DNA from 3 places in the Aeribacillus sp. FSL K6-3256 genome. Region 1 is predicted to be linked to each of the others. Evidence: predicted binding sites of a transcription regulator. Region 1 holds the regulator's gene; each other region holds the start of a gene.
The links. The regulator LexA, encoded in region 1, represses DNA repair genes until DNA is damaged. The targets are predictions, from matches to a motif close to CGAACATATGTTCG.

Region 1 (4,933 bases):
CGATTTTGTCTGCGTTCAGTTTAGCATTTTTACGTGATGCATGTAAAGTCGGTAGTACATCGTCAACGAATCGTCTTATCCAAAGTCAGTCAGTGAAAATACCGCCGTTTCATTGGAGGATGGGCAGCCGTATTCGGTGTTTTTTAGATGAACAAGTATTTGTGCTGAAGGTTATTGGCACTGGATAGAAGGAGCAACCATATCAATAATAAAATGCTTTAATTGGAAAAATCAATTTTAATAGCAGTTACTTTGTTTCTATAAATTTTATATTTGATGATACAAAATATTGAGAGTAAAGAAGAGAAGAAGCAGATAAACAAACATCAGTGCAATCTGCCTTTTTTATTTAAAAAGCAAGAGATAATCAATCCAGGCATCAGCGTAAAAAAATATGTAAGAAAATCTGACATAAAACTTCAATTCTCTCATTGAATGGGATACACTGATAGGGAAAAATTTGATTGAATGTGGAAATAAAGAAGAGTGAATTTGGATAGATGTGATGTCAATTTCTATTTACTCAAGTTAAGATGGGGTATTATAGTGAGCATGATGAATCGCCAAAGCAGGGTAGGTAAAGCTTTAGCGATTATCATATATGTTTACTCACTATAAAGAATAAATGATGGAAATGACCATTTTTCTATCTTTTAAATGACTCCTTGTTCTACCATTGCATCAGCGACTTTTTTAAATCCTGCTATGTTAGCGCCGACGACAAGATTTCCGGAGCAGCCGTATTCATTTGCAGCGTTGACGCAATTTCGGTAAATGTTCTTCATGATATCACGTAATTTTGCGTCGACATCTTCAAAGCTCCAAGATAATCTTGCGCTGTTTTGAGCCATTTCTAATGCTGAAACAGCAACTCCGCCTGCGTTAGCAGCTTTTGCAGGTCCAAAAAGAATATTGTTTGATAAAAACACGTCGATCGCTTCTAATGTAGACGGCATGTTGGCGCCTTCTCCAACAGCTTTGAGTCCGTTGGAAACAAGGAGTTCAGCTGCTTTTTTATCGATTTCATTTTGAGTAGCGCATGGGAGGGCAATATCGCACGGAATGGACCAAATTCCGGAACAGCCTTCATAATATTCTGCATGAGGATGTTCATTTACATATTCTTTAATTCTTTTTCTTTCAACTTCTTTTAACCTTCTAACCGTTTCAAGATTAATTCCATTTTTATCAAAAATGTAGCCATCAGAGTCGCTGCATGCGACAACTTTTGCACCTAATTGTGTTGCTTTTTCAATCGCATATATGGCAACGTTCCCAGAACCAGAGACAACAACTGTGCTTCCTTTGAAGCTTAATCCATGGTCTTTAAGCATTTCTTCAACAAAATAAACAGTTCCATACCCTGTCGCTTCGGTTCTCGCTAGGCTTCCGCCGTAACCAATGCCTTTTCCGGTTAACACCCCAGCTTCAAATCCGCCGCGTATTCTTTTATATTGGCCAAACAAGTATCCGATCTCTCTTGCGCCAACTCCAATATCACCGGCAGGAACGTCAATATCTGGTCCAATATGTTTGTAAAGCTCTGTCATAAAGCTTTGTGTAAATCTCATAATTTCCCCATCTGATTTACCTTTCGGATCAAAATCAGATCCGCCTTTTCCTCCGCCGATCGGCTGCCCAGTCAATGAATTTTTGAAGATTTGTTCAAATCCTAAAAATTTAATAATGCTGGCGTTGACGGTCGGGTGAAAGCGCAAGCCTCCTTTATATGGCCCAATTGCACTATTATATTGCACTCTAAATCCGCGGTTTACACGCACTTTTCCTTCGTCATCCACCCATGGAACGCGAAAAATGATCAATCTTTCCGGCTCAACAATTCTTTCAAGTATTCCGTGCTTTATATATGTAGGATGTTGAGCAAATACAGGCACAAGCGAGTCAAATATTTCTTTTACAGCTTGAAGAAACTCAGGCTCATTCGGATTTTTTTCTTGCACGGATTGAAATACTTCATTGACATATTGCTTTGCGTTTTCCAATTCACTTTGTTTCATAAGTAATTGATTCATAGCACCTCTCCTATACCTAAAATTTAAGCAGTTAGAAGAATTCAAACAATTCAGTAAATCATCCCGGCACTGGCTAAGGAAGCGAAATCTACAATAAAAAATTCTACAACAAAATAAATCAAAAAACAATGACTGTTGAGAATTGTTGCATAATAGCTTTGCATGCAGGCGCGGAGAAGGCGCCTGAAATTTGTTTCATTGAATCTAGCTTGTCTGCATACATATTGATTAGAAAACATTTTTAAAAATTTAGCATCGCTAAGAGAGGGAATTTTGAAAATTTTATAAAAAGAAAAAGGATGCCTCACCTGTTTTGAGACATCGAATATTCAGTGTATGGAACGGTATAGCCCGATCACTTTTCCGAGTATTGTCACATTTTTTAAAATAATCGGTTCCATTGTTGGGTTTTCCGGCTGAAGCCGTATAAAGTCTTTTTCTTTGAAAAACCTTTTTACGGTCGCTTCATTGTCGTCTGTGAGCGCGACAACGATGTCGCCGTTATTGGCTGTTTGCTGTTGTCTGACAATAACTAAATCTCCGTCCAGAATGCCTGCTTCGATCATGCTTTCTCCGACTACTTCAAGCATGAAAAGTTGATCATCACCTGACGCAATATGATTCGGAAGCGGAAAATATTCTTCGATGTTTTCAACGGCAGTGATCGGAATACCAGCCGTCACTTTTCCGATGACCGGCACGTTGATCACATTGTTTGTTAGAAGGTGGCTGCCATCATCGTCCAAAATTTCAATGGCTCTCGGCTTTGTGGGGTCTCTTCTAATCAGTCCTTTGCTCTCAAGCTTTGCTAAATGCCCGTGAACAGTTGAACTGGAGGCAAGACCGACCGCTTCGCCGATTTCTCTTACAGAGGGAGGGTATCCTTTCTTTTTTACTTCCTCCTTAATGAAGTTCAAAATATCTTGTTGTCTCTTAGATAATTTTGTTGACATGTCAAGCACCTCAGTCATATCAATTTGTGTCGATTATAGCATGATTTTTCCAAAAAAGCAAACGTAAGTTCGAATATTTGCTTGACAGAAACATGTGTTCCCTTTTATACTTAAAAACAAAAAACCGAACAAATATTCTGTTTCAGGGGGCGGTTCTAAATGGATAAATTATCATGGTCTTACATCGTTTCTTTTTTCCTTGTCATCATGGCGGCAGTTTTGGCGATTTCGTATACTGGAGAAAGGGAAGAGCTCGATCATTATTTGGAGGTTCAAGTGAAGGAAGGGGACAGTTTGTGGAAAATCGCTGATGAATATAAAGAATATGACAATATGTCTCATTCAGAGTTTGTTAAATGGGTTCAGGAGCGAAACAATCTCCAAAGCCTTGTTGTAAAACCGGGGGAAACAATCGTCATTCCGATTGAAAAAAATAAATACTACAATGCTGAATATTTGGCAAACAAAGAATAACCGCAAGGAGCATTTAACATGAGAGCAGTCGTTTATGCAAGAGTCAGCACTGAAAAAGATGAGCAGGAAACATCTTTGAAAAGACAGAAGGACGAGCTGTTAAAGCTCGCAGCTGAAAACGGTATGGAAGTTGTTGAAGTGATAGAAGAAAAAGCGAGCGGGTATGATGTTGATCGTGAAGGGGTTTTTCAACTGCTGGAATTGATTGAGGAGAAAGAAATTGAAGCGGTATTAATACAGGATGAAACAAGAATTGGCAGAGGGAATGCCAAAATCGCCATTGTCCATTCCATTTTGAAACAAGGTGTGAAAATTTTCACCGCTGCCCATCGCGGGGAGATGGAACTGTCTGAATCAGACACGATGGTGCTTGAAATCATAGGAATTGTCGAAGAATATCAACGAAAAATTCATAATTTGAAAATAAAGCGGGGAATGTTGAGAGCTATACAAAATGGGTACAGGCCTGAAAAAAATTTAAAGAATAGAAATTCTTCCTATAAAAGAGAGCGAAAAGAAGTTCCGATCGAGGAGATTGACCGATTGCGGAAAAACGGCCTGACATTTTCAGAAATAGCGGCAACGTTAAGAGGATTCGGCTATGACGTTTCAAAAGCTACTGTCCATCGCAGATATCAACAATTTTTGTCAGAAAAAGGAGAATCATAGCAATAATTGTTGTCATTAGTGGTTGCATTTAGTATGATAAAAGAGCGCGGCAAAAATATACAAGGGGTTCAGCTTATGATTTCAAAAGAAAAACTTAACCGTATTAATGAACTATCTAAAAAGTCTAAGTCAGAAGGATTGACGCAAGAGGAAAAGCTTGAGCAGCAGCAATTAAGGCAGGAATATTTAGAGTCGTTTCGTCGGGATTTTCAAAACACCTTAAAAAATGTTACAGTGATTGATCCGAAAGGTAATGATGTTACACCGGAAAAATTGAAAAAATTAAAAAATAAAAGGCTGCATTAATGGATGGGGTGTTGCCTTATTACAACAATAAAGATAAGATTATAAACTGAAAATACAGATGAGAGGATGATAATGGTGACTCATTCCATTCAAGATTTATCCATCATGACGATTCGAACATTATCCATTGACGCGATTGAAAAGGCGAATTCCGGACATCCTGGAATGCCAATGGGCGCCGCACCAATGGCTTATGCGCTGTGGACGAAATTTATGAACATTAACCCTGAAAACCCTAATTGGTTTAATCGAGATCGCTTTGTTTTATCTGCCGGACATGGATCGATGCTGCTTTATAGCTTGCTTCATTTATCGGGTTATGATCTTTCCATGGATGATATTAAATCGTTTCGTCAATGGGGAAGCAAAACACCTGGACATCCTGAATACGGACATACACCTGGCGTTGACGCAACAACTGGACCATTAGGCCAAGGAATAGCAATGGCCGTTGGAATGGCGATGGCAGAACGTCATTTAGCAGCTACATATAATAAA
Region 2 (4,933 bases), 1.2 Mb from region 1:
CGAATATTTTGCAAACCTTCTGCCGGAAGAAAAGGTGGAAAAGGTAAAAGAACTGTCTCTCTCAGGAAAAACGGCAATGATCGGAGATGGTATCAATGATGCGCCTGCGCTCGCAGCTGCTGATTTAGGCATTGCAATGGGAAAAGGAACAGACAGCGCAATTGAAACGGCTGATATCGTTTTATTGCAAGATCATTTAGGAAAGCTGCCTGAAGCTATTTCAACCGCCAAAAAGGTGAACAGAATCATCAAGTTAAACATCGGGATTGCTCTAGGTTTAAAAGCCGCTGCACTGCTGCTGACGATTCCAGGCTGGCTTACGCTTTGGATAGCCATTCTGTCTGATATGGGGGCGACTGTTTTAGTGACCCTCATTAGTTTAACGATTTTATGGGAACGAAATAAAAAACTTCTAAATATGAGGCTTTCAGCTAATGGCTGATCGCCTTTTTTTCTTGTATTTTTTAATATTTCTCTTCCATAAACATATGACATTTATTATAATCTTATTAATTTGACAACCTGCCGCTAATGAAAAATTGGACATAACATTTTGGACAAAATCATGGGAGGAATTGTGCATGCTTTTAGGTGCAATTGAAGCGGGCGGAACAAAATTTGTCTGTGGAATTGGAGATGAAAACGGAAATATCATCGAGCGGACTTCTTTTCCGACGACAACGCCTGATGAAGTGCTTGAACAAGTGGTCAAATTTTTTCGGGATAAAGATATTAAAGCGCTTGGAATTGGCTCATTCGGTCCGATTGATTTAGATCGCACAAGCGAAACATTCGGATACATAACATCTACTCCGAAGCTACAGTGGGCGAATATAAATCTTGTCGGAGCGATAAAAAAAGAATTTCCTATTCCAATTGGCTTTGATACCGACGTCAATGCAGCAGCGCTGGGGGAAATGAAATGGGGGGCTGCGAAAGGTCTGAATAGCTGCATTTATATGACGATCGGTACCGGGATCGGAGTCGGTGCCATCTCTGAAGGACATCTAGTACACGGGCTAATCCATCCGGAAATGGGGCATATGCTTGTTCGGCGCCATCCTGAAGATTCGTTTGCCGGCAATTGTCCGTATCACAAAGATTGTTTGGAAGGAATGGCATCCGGTCCTGCTATAGAAAAACGCTGGGGAAAAAAGGGGCAAGAGTTAGAAAAAAATGAGAAAGTATGGGATTTGGAAGCGTACTATATTGCACAAGGAATTGCCAATCTTATACTCGTTTTATCGCCTAAAAAAATAATAATTGGCGGCGGAGTCGCCAAACAAAAGCAATTGTTCCCCCTTATACATCAAAATGTTCAAGCTTTATTAAACGGTTATGTTCGCCATGAAGTGGTGCTAGAAAACATTGCAGATTATATTGTTCCGCCCGGATTAGGGGATAATGCGGGACTTTGCGGAGCAATCGGTTTAGCATATGAGGCGTTTTTGGAGCATAATCAAAAATAAAGCTCAAGAACATTTATCGGCAAATAATCGTTACAGATAACCCAAGCCATAAAATAAAATCAGGCATACAAAAATGTGTACAAGAAAAGGAAACTTTCAAGAATGCAGTTAAGAACCAAAAAGAATTAGATAAAGCTAAAACTAATGCTAAAGAGAATTGATCCAAGATATTGCTCGGTGACCTAACAGCTCTTTATGTTACAGCTGAGCTGATTAAGTTTAGGTGGCTGGAATCATTCATTTTTTGATAAGTGGAGTTCAGGAGTATTGCAATGTATATGCTGAAACAAAACGAATATTGAAAAATATTTTTTAATCTTTAAACAATTATTAAACATCTCTACATTTAGAGGAAGAATCAATTAAATTATATATCTTAAAAAAGACAAATTAGACTCAGGGATTTAGAAATTTATTTATTATTTAAAAACAGTATGTCTATGGGATATCTTATTATCGGGGATTAAGAAGACCTTTATGAATACATGAATGAAGAAGATATTCAACAATTTCAAAATGTAATAAAAATCTATGTATTGTCAGATGAACAGTTAAATGAAGAAGATGCAGATATTTTTAGAGAGTTTGCAATGGATTTAGTTGATGGTAAAGATTTTTGTGCATTAATACTGGATTTTCATGTAAATGGAGAATTGTTTGAAAATCTACCACTAGATCTTAAGGTGGAAGATTATCAAAAAATATTACATGCAGTAAATTCTGAATACGATATTTCATATGTAAATTTAGATCATTGGTTTTATCTATCTCAAGATTAAGAAAGAGTATCCAATAGTGAAAAAAGGCGACTATTGGATGCTTTTTTATATGCTTAGGGGGTGACCGTAAGAAAAAAGTAAATATAGTATAAAAGTTGCTTTCATAAAGGCGAATTTTTTAGCCTATGAGCTTCATTATTGCATTTAAATATAATCATAAAGCTATTTCTATTCGTTTATTTTGACTTCATCGATTTCAACTATTTCCCCTGTATCCTAGGTTTTCTGACCGCTCTGCATCGCATCATTTTTTATTCTTTGCATTGGCTTATTTTTCCCTTCTCTTTTGTGGTTTTGCTTGAAAGCTTTTTGAGGGCTTCAATATAATAAATGTATAACCGTTGACGAAAAGAGGTTTTTTTATGATCAAGCTTGTGTTTGCCGCATTCGCCCCTTTTTTGCTTGTCTTATTTTTCACAAGAGTTACATATAGTCATGTCGTTGGGACATTGTTGACGGCTGGTTTATTAATTGCCTCTTATTTTGCAGGTCATATGGATACTATTTATATCGCCATTTTGGATGTAGCCAGCTTAGCAGCTGGTTTTATCGCTGCCAGAAGCATGAAAAAGGATAAGAAAACATCTACTTAAACCTGTTCAACACGATTGACAGGTTTTTATTGTCTATGAAAATCAAACGTCAGTTCGTATTTTTGGTGATTCAGCCTGATTATATGTTAAAATAAAATATAAGTTTCTGAATTGGAGGATGTTCCATGGATCGGTTTGAATTAGTTTCAAATTACCAGCCTCAAGGAGATCAGCCGAAAGCTATCAAAGAGCTGGTGGAGGGAATCAGGCAAGGAAAAAAACATCAGACATTGTTAGGTGCAACTGGAACTGGCAAAACGTTTACGATATCCAATGTGATTAAAGAAGTGAACAAACCGACGCTGGTCATTGCCCATAATAAAACGCTTGCCGGACAGCTGTATAGCGAGTTTAAAGAATTTTTCCCGAACAATGCAGTTGAATATTTTGTCAGCTATTATGACTATTATCAGCCGGAAGCGTATGTTCCGCAAACAGATACGTATATTGAAAAAGATGCGAGCATTAATGATGAAATTGATAAATTAAGACATTCGGCCACCTCTGCATTGTTTGAACGGAAAGATGTTATTATTATCGCAAGCGTTTCTTGCATATATGGTTTAGGTTCGCCAGAAGAATATCGTGAGCTGGTCGTAAGTCTTCGTACAGGAATGGAAATCGAGCGCAATGACTTGCTGCGCCGTTTAGTGGATGTGCAGTATGAAAGAAATGATGTAGATTTTCGCAGGGGAACTTTTCGCGTGCGCGGGGATGTAGTGGAAATTTTCCCTGCTTCGCGCGATGAACATTGTATCCGCGTGGAATTTTTCGGAGATGAAATCGACCGCATCCGTGAAGTTGATGCGCTGACAGGCGAAATTATTGGAGAGCGGGAGCATGTAGCGATTTTCCCGGCATCACACTTTGTGACAAGAGAAGAAAAAATGAAAATTGCCATTGCTAATATTGAAAAGGAGCTTGAGGAACGGCTGCATGAACTGCGGGAGAATGGAAAGCTTTTGGAAGCGCAACGGCTCGAGCAACGGACAAGATATGATTTAGAAATGATGCGGGAGATGGGCTTTTGCTCTGGGATTGAAAACTACTCCCGTCATCTTACATTAAGACCGCCCGGTTCGACTCCTTATACGCTTTTAGATTATTTTGGAGATGATTTTTTGATCGTCATTGACGAGTCGCATGTGACGATTCCGCAAATCCGCGGGATGTACAACGGCGACCAGGCGAGAAAACAAGTGCTTGTCGATCATGGATTCCGTTTGCCTTCAGCACTTGACAACCGTCCGTTAAAATTTGAGGAATTTGAAAAGCATATGAAACATGTCATTTATGTTTCTGCCACCCCTGGGCCGTATGAGCTGGAGCATACGCCGGTTGTTGTTGAACAGATTATCCGCCCGACTGGACTTTTAGATCCAACCATTGACGTCCGACCTGTTGAAGGGCAAATAGACGATTTAATCGGCGAAATTCAAAAGCGGGTTAAACGGAATGAGCGGGTGCTTGTGACCACATTAACGAAAAAAATGGCGGAAGATTTAACGGATTATTTGCGGGAAATCGGGATTAAGGTGACATATCTCCATTCCGAAATTAAAACGCTCGAGCGCATTGAAATTATCCGCGACCTGCGCCTTGGCAAACATGAAGTGTTGGTCGGGATCAATTTGCTCAGGGAAGGGCTTGATATTCCGGAGGTCTCTCTCGTTGCAATTTTGGATGCAGATAAAGAAGGATTTCTCCGTTCGGAACGTTCTCTTATTCAAACAATCGGACGGGCGGCTCGGAACGCAAACGGGCATGTCATTATGTATGCTGATACAATCACAAAATCGATGGAAATCGCCATAAACGAAACAAAACGGCGTCGTGCGATTCAAGAGGAATATAACCGTCAACATGGCATTACGCCAAAAACGATTCAAAAAGATATTCGCGATGTAATTAGGGCGACATATGCAGCGGAAGATGAAGCAGAATATAAAACGGAAAAGGCTGTGAAGCTGAACAAAATGTCGAAAAAAGATCGAGAACAACTGATAGCCCGTATGGAAAAAGAAATGAAAGAAGCTGCAAAAGCATTAGATTTCGAAAGAGCTGCTGAATTGCGCGATCTAATTTTGGAGCT
Region 3 (4,933 bases), 980 kb from region 1:
AAACAGATAGCAAAGATACAGTGAGAATTTTCCATTTTTTTAATTTTTCCCGATTCTTTTTTTCTCTTTCATTGATTTTTGCTTTTAACTGGGCAATCTGCTCTTTTAAATAATGTTTGTCGGCCGTTTGCGCCATTTCTTGTTCTATGGCTGACTGCTCCTCTATTAATCTTTCCCTTTCAGATGGATCAAGCAGAAAAGATTCGTATTCTTTTATGCGGCGCTCACATTCTTCCAGCGAATATTGGGCACGCTCATATTGTTCATCGAGAAGCTTTTTTCTTTGAAATAATTGTTCATATTTCTTCGCAGCATCCTTTATTTTTTCCTTCATGCGAACAGATGTGTCGATTTTTTTTATAGCATTTTCATCTTGATGGCCGAAAATATAGATGAGCTCCTCATGAATCTGTCCTTCCATCATTTGTTGTTGAACAATGAAAAGTTTTTGCTCTTCTAATTGTTTTTGGATGAGGGGAAATTGGCTTTTTAATTCCTCAAATATTGTCTCGTCAGCTGGACGGCCGTCGATCTTCAAGGCTGATAAGGAATCCTCGATCCCCTTTTCTTTTTCCTGCACCCTTCCCAGCTGTTCTAAAACTTCGTCTCTTCTTGCCGAAAGCTTTTCCAGCCGAACAAACCCGTCCTCCGGGAATTGAATGCCGTCAGGAAAATCTTTTAACAGCTGCAAGCATTCTTTCCGTCTTTCCAAAAGGGGAAGAACTGCTATTTGTTTTTCCACTTTTTTCCGTTCTGTTTTCAGCGTCACCTTCTCGTTCTGGCAGTCCTTCAGCTGCTTCTCTAAGCTGTCCCTTTCTTTGATCAAAAAATTGTAAGCGCGCTGCTGTTCTTTTGCATGTTGCAGTTCTGCAAAGTCCTCCATCAGTTCATTTAACGATCTGTTCAGCAACGGTTTTCGTCCGTTCGGTTTAAACAAATCCTCCTGCTCTCTCTGCAGTTTCTCCTCTAAACGATATAACTGATCAGACCCGAATACACTTGTTAAAAATAAATATTTTCCCAGCTTCTCACGATTCAGCTCATACACTTTTTGCAACCCGAATAAATCAAAGGAAAAAATCGCTTGATATGTTGGTCTGTCGGTTCCTTTTAAAATTTCAGCCAGCTCTTTATCCCCTCCTGTCCGTCCATCCTGGAAATAAAGAGTTACATCCCCCGCTGCGGCTCTCCCTTTTACGCGCTCCACTTTTACTGTTCCGAAATTTTCACATTCGATGATTAATGCCCCGCCGTATTTTCCGCCCGTTTTTGGTTCGAACCGTTTATCCGGATGCTGTTTAACGGGAAATCCGAACAGCATGCTATGGATAAAAGACATCAGCGTCGATTTTCCGGCTTCATTTAAACCGTAAATGACTTGTATGCCATGATCCGAAAATGAAATTTTTTTATCTGCAAATTTTCCGTAGCCATAAATATGCAGTTCTTTTATTTTCATCTTATCACCTTTTTTACGACCGCTTCCATTCTTGCTTAAACAGCTCATAATAAATCATTGTTTTCGCTTCTTTTATCAATTCTTCTTTTTCATTTTCTGTGAAAGATTGAAAGAAACGCCGAAATAAACGATTTTTATATAAAGGCTCCATCGCTTCGTCAAATTGATGAAAATGATCCAAAATTTGTTCAAAATCTTTCGAAATGTAAGAGGAGGAGAAAAAGTCGTCGCTCGGCACGATTTGATGTTGAATGGAAACAATCCAAACGAATTCGTTCTTTCCTTCTTCCTCTTCATTCAATATTTGCGCAAGCTCATCCAAATGATCCTGATCCATAAGATCCCAAAACAATGATGAAGCTCCATCTAGCATAATTGTCAAAAGAGCCGAGCCATTTCGTCTCTGCTGTTCCTTTACCGCTCGAATATGATCATATAGCTCGCTAACAGCAGCTATTTCATTTACAGAGAGCTTGATTTCATTCCAAAGTATGTCAAATACCGGCACAAATCGGTACGCGCTTTTCCCGCCTTCTGCTAATTCTACAAGATACACTCCCTTTTCTCCCGTTTCTTTTTTATGGCGGCCTTGAATATTTCCCGGATAAATAATCGGAGGGTCGGAACGATGTAAAATTTGCCGTTTATGTATATGTCCTAAAGCCCAATAATCAAAATCTTTTTCCAATAAATTTTGAATCGTAAAAGGACAATACGGCTCATGTCCTTCCGTCCCTGACGCGGTGCCGTGAAGAAGACCGATATGAAGCGGCGCTTCGCTTCTTTTTTGAAATTTATAGACAATATTTTCTGTAACCGAACGAGTCGGATAGCTGTAGCCGTAAATGTTGGCTAAAACCTTTCCGTCGCGGACAAACGGTATACATTCTACATCACGATCGGAAAAAATATGAACGTTTTCAGGCCATTGAATATGAACCCAATTACCTCCTGTATGATCATGATTTCCAAAAATAATAAAAACTTGGATGCCTTCTTCATTGAGCCGTTCAAACTGTTTCTTTAATCTCAACTGGGCTTTCAAACTGCGGTCTTCGTCATCATACAAATCTCCTGCGATCAGTATAAAATCGACTTTTTCTTTTGCCGCCAGTTCAATTACACGTTCAAATGCCGTAAAAGTACTTTCTTGAATTCTTTTAAAGATGCTTTCCGGCAAATGCTCAAGCCCTGTGAACGGACTATCTAAATGCAAATCTGCCGTATGTATAAATGTTATGCGGCGAGTCATAGTCTCCCTCTTTTCACTCGTTTCCGGAACGTACGTTTGCTTTTCCATATTATATCATTTTAATGTGAAAAAATACATCCCGGTACCCGGGCCCCTGCCAAAAAATTTTTTAAAAAAAGCTGAAAGGATTTTTTTTCAGGAAAAAGAAATATATTTTTTAAAAAAGGAGGATGTTTGAAATGCCGACATATTTTTTAACTGCGTTTACAAACAAAGGAGAACTGTTTTTAAATGAAAAGTTTGAAGCAAATTCAGAACAAGAGGCAAAAGAAATCGGTTCAGAAATATTGAAGGAGCATCAATGTTTAAATACCGCGCATCGCTTAGTTACTTCTTCTGGCCGGCTTGTTTTATTTCATCGCTAAAACTTAACAGGATTGACAGTCCACAAAACAATGACAGGGGAAGTCTTTCACAACAAAAATACTGCGCGGCATAAGCCGCCCGCTATATTCATCCTGCTCCCCAAATTTTATGAGGCTAATTTAAAATATCTAAATGGATATGACGCTTTTTAGCCATTTACCCGTGTGGAAAAATTGTAGTGGGCATCTAAAATCAGTTTTTTCCTAGTCCCCTGCATTTTGTGGGGGGCATTTTTCTTTCCAAAACTGCCTCTCAAAAATTAGGATGATTTTGGTTCTGGAGCTCACTAAAATCCCGATCACAACAATGCTAATAATGGTCGCGACGACATCATGTTTAAGAACTAAATTTGAAAAAGTAATAGCTAAAAGACCGACTATTCCAATTATGATGAACATCTTATTATCTCCCATTTTGTTCACAGAGCCCCCTTCAATATCATCCCATTAATTTAAAGCTAACATGATGAAACAGATTTATCAGAGGCTGTCCAAGAAGTCCTAAAAATAAAAGCAAGTAGAGAATAGCTCGTATTTCTCTACTTGCTTTTGTATGTTTTGTCTGAAGTCTGCCGGCTACGTTTGTTGCAGGCTAATGGCGCAATCGCTTTTATGATTAAGTCTCGCGATCTCATCTATTAAAATTTGTTCTAAAGTGTTTTTAGGGAAATACGGAAATCGTTCTCCATTTTCGACGTTCCCAAGCTCTTGTTTTCTATCGGGCCCTCCTTTCAACACGACCCGATACGTTGTGGAGCGTAAAATTATCAATTTTCGCCATAAAGAGCGTTTAGCAATTTGATTTTTTCATTTGTATAATGTTTAAAGCCATCGTTATACGATTTCGGATCTTTCGGATTGGCGAAATGAGTGATTTCCCGGGAAACCGGGTCGATCAATTTGCTTGATGCCCCGCAGCCTAATCCGATAATCGTTTGCATTTCTTCCATGATGATTATATTGTATATACTCTCATAACCCTTCCGGGAATATCCGACATTTTCTAAATTTCCTAAAATATTTTTTTGACGGTACAAATAATAAGGCTCATAATGATTTGCCTTTGTCCATTCAACCGCTTTATTCATCATTTTTTCTACTTCGCTTCGTTCAGCTACTTTATATTTTTCTTTGTTTTTTGTCATTTCCGATGCCCGCTTAAAGGAAAGCGTGTGGACAGTCAATGATTCAGGCATCAATTTGGCTGTCTCCTCAAGGGTGAACTCAAATTCTTTTAACCCTTCCCCCGGCAGTCCAATAATTAAATCCATGTTGATGTTGTTGATGCCCATTTCCCTAGCTAAATGAAATTTTTCAATCGTCTCCTCAACTGTATGATGTCTTCCGATTGCTTTCAATGTTTCCTGTATATATGATTGAGGATTAATGCTGATTCTGTCTATGTTCCATTTTTTTAAAACATTCAGCTTCTCTCTTGTAATTGTATCCGGCCTGCCGGCTTCTACTGTGATTTCCCGAATGCGATCAACATTTGGAAAAGATGTATACATTTCTTCATAAAGCATATCCATTTCTTCTGCCGTAATGCTTGTCGGTGTCCCTCCGCCGTAATAAACGGTCGTAATATTGATGCCTCGTTCTTTTAGCCATTCGCCGATCATTCTCATTTCATAATGCAGACCGCCGAGAAAAGAATCAACTTTTCCTTGCTTGCCGCCAATAGCATAGGCAGGAAAGGTACAATATGCACATTTTGTCGGGCAAAAAGGAATGCCGATATAAATGCTTACTTCTTTTGTCAAATTGTAAAGATCAGGAACAACAGTTAATTGTTTTTCTACAATTTGTTCCATGATGCGAATTTTTTCATTTGATACGAGCAAATCTTCTTTTAAT

Region 2: the regulator LexA is predicted to act here: its motif matches at 2,885-2,898, upstream of uvrB (excinuclease ABC subunit UvrB).
Region 3: the regulator LexA is predicted to act here: its motif matches at 2,737-2,750, upstream of NSQ84_RS13995 (DNA repair exonuclease).

The regions. Positions count from the first base shown of each region.
Region 1 is NZ_CP150188.1:1,933,776-1,938,708, reverse strand. Features, by position in the region: gene gdhA (NADP-specific glutamate dehydrogenase) at 654-2,033, opposite strand; gene lexA (transcriptional repressor LexA) at 2,363-2,986, opposite strand; gene NSQ84_RS09270 (LysM peptidoglycan-binding domain-containing protein) at 3,146-3,460, shown strand; gene NSQ84_RS09265 (recombinase family protein) at 3,479-4,129, shown strand; gene NSQ84_RS09260 (DUF896 domain-containing protein) at 4,205-4,435, shown strand; gene tkt (transketolase) at 4,508-4,933, shown strand, end outside.
Region 2 is NZ_CP150188.1:749,862-754,794, forward strand. Features, by position in the region: gene NSQ84_RS03570 (heavy metal translocating P-type ATPase) at 1-442, shown strand, start outside; gene NSQ84_RS03575 (ROK family protein) at 582-1,469, shown strand; gene NSQ84_RS03580 (hypothetical protein) at 1,955-2,248, shown strand; gene NSQ84_RS03585 (DUF2198 family protein) at 2,611-2,841, shown strand; gene uvrB (excinuclease ABC subunit UvrB) at 2,967-4,933, shown strand, end outside.
Region 3 is NZ_CP150188.1:2,909,770-2,914,702, forward strand. Features, by position in the region: gene NSQ84_RS13990 (AAA family ATPase) at 1-1,459, opposite strand, end outside; gene NSQ84_RS13995 (DNA repair exonuclease) at 1,473-2,711, opposite strand; gene NSQ84_RS14000 (YhzD family protein) at 2,891-3,076, shown strand; gene NSQ84_RS14005 (hypothetical protein) at 3,281-3,475, opposite strand; gene NSQ84_RS14010 (coproporphyrinogen III oxidase) at 3,844-4,933, opposite strand, start outside.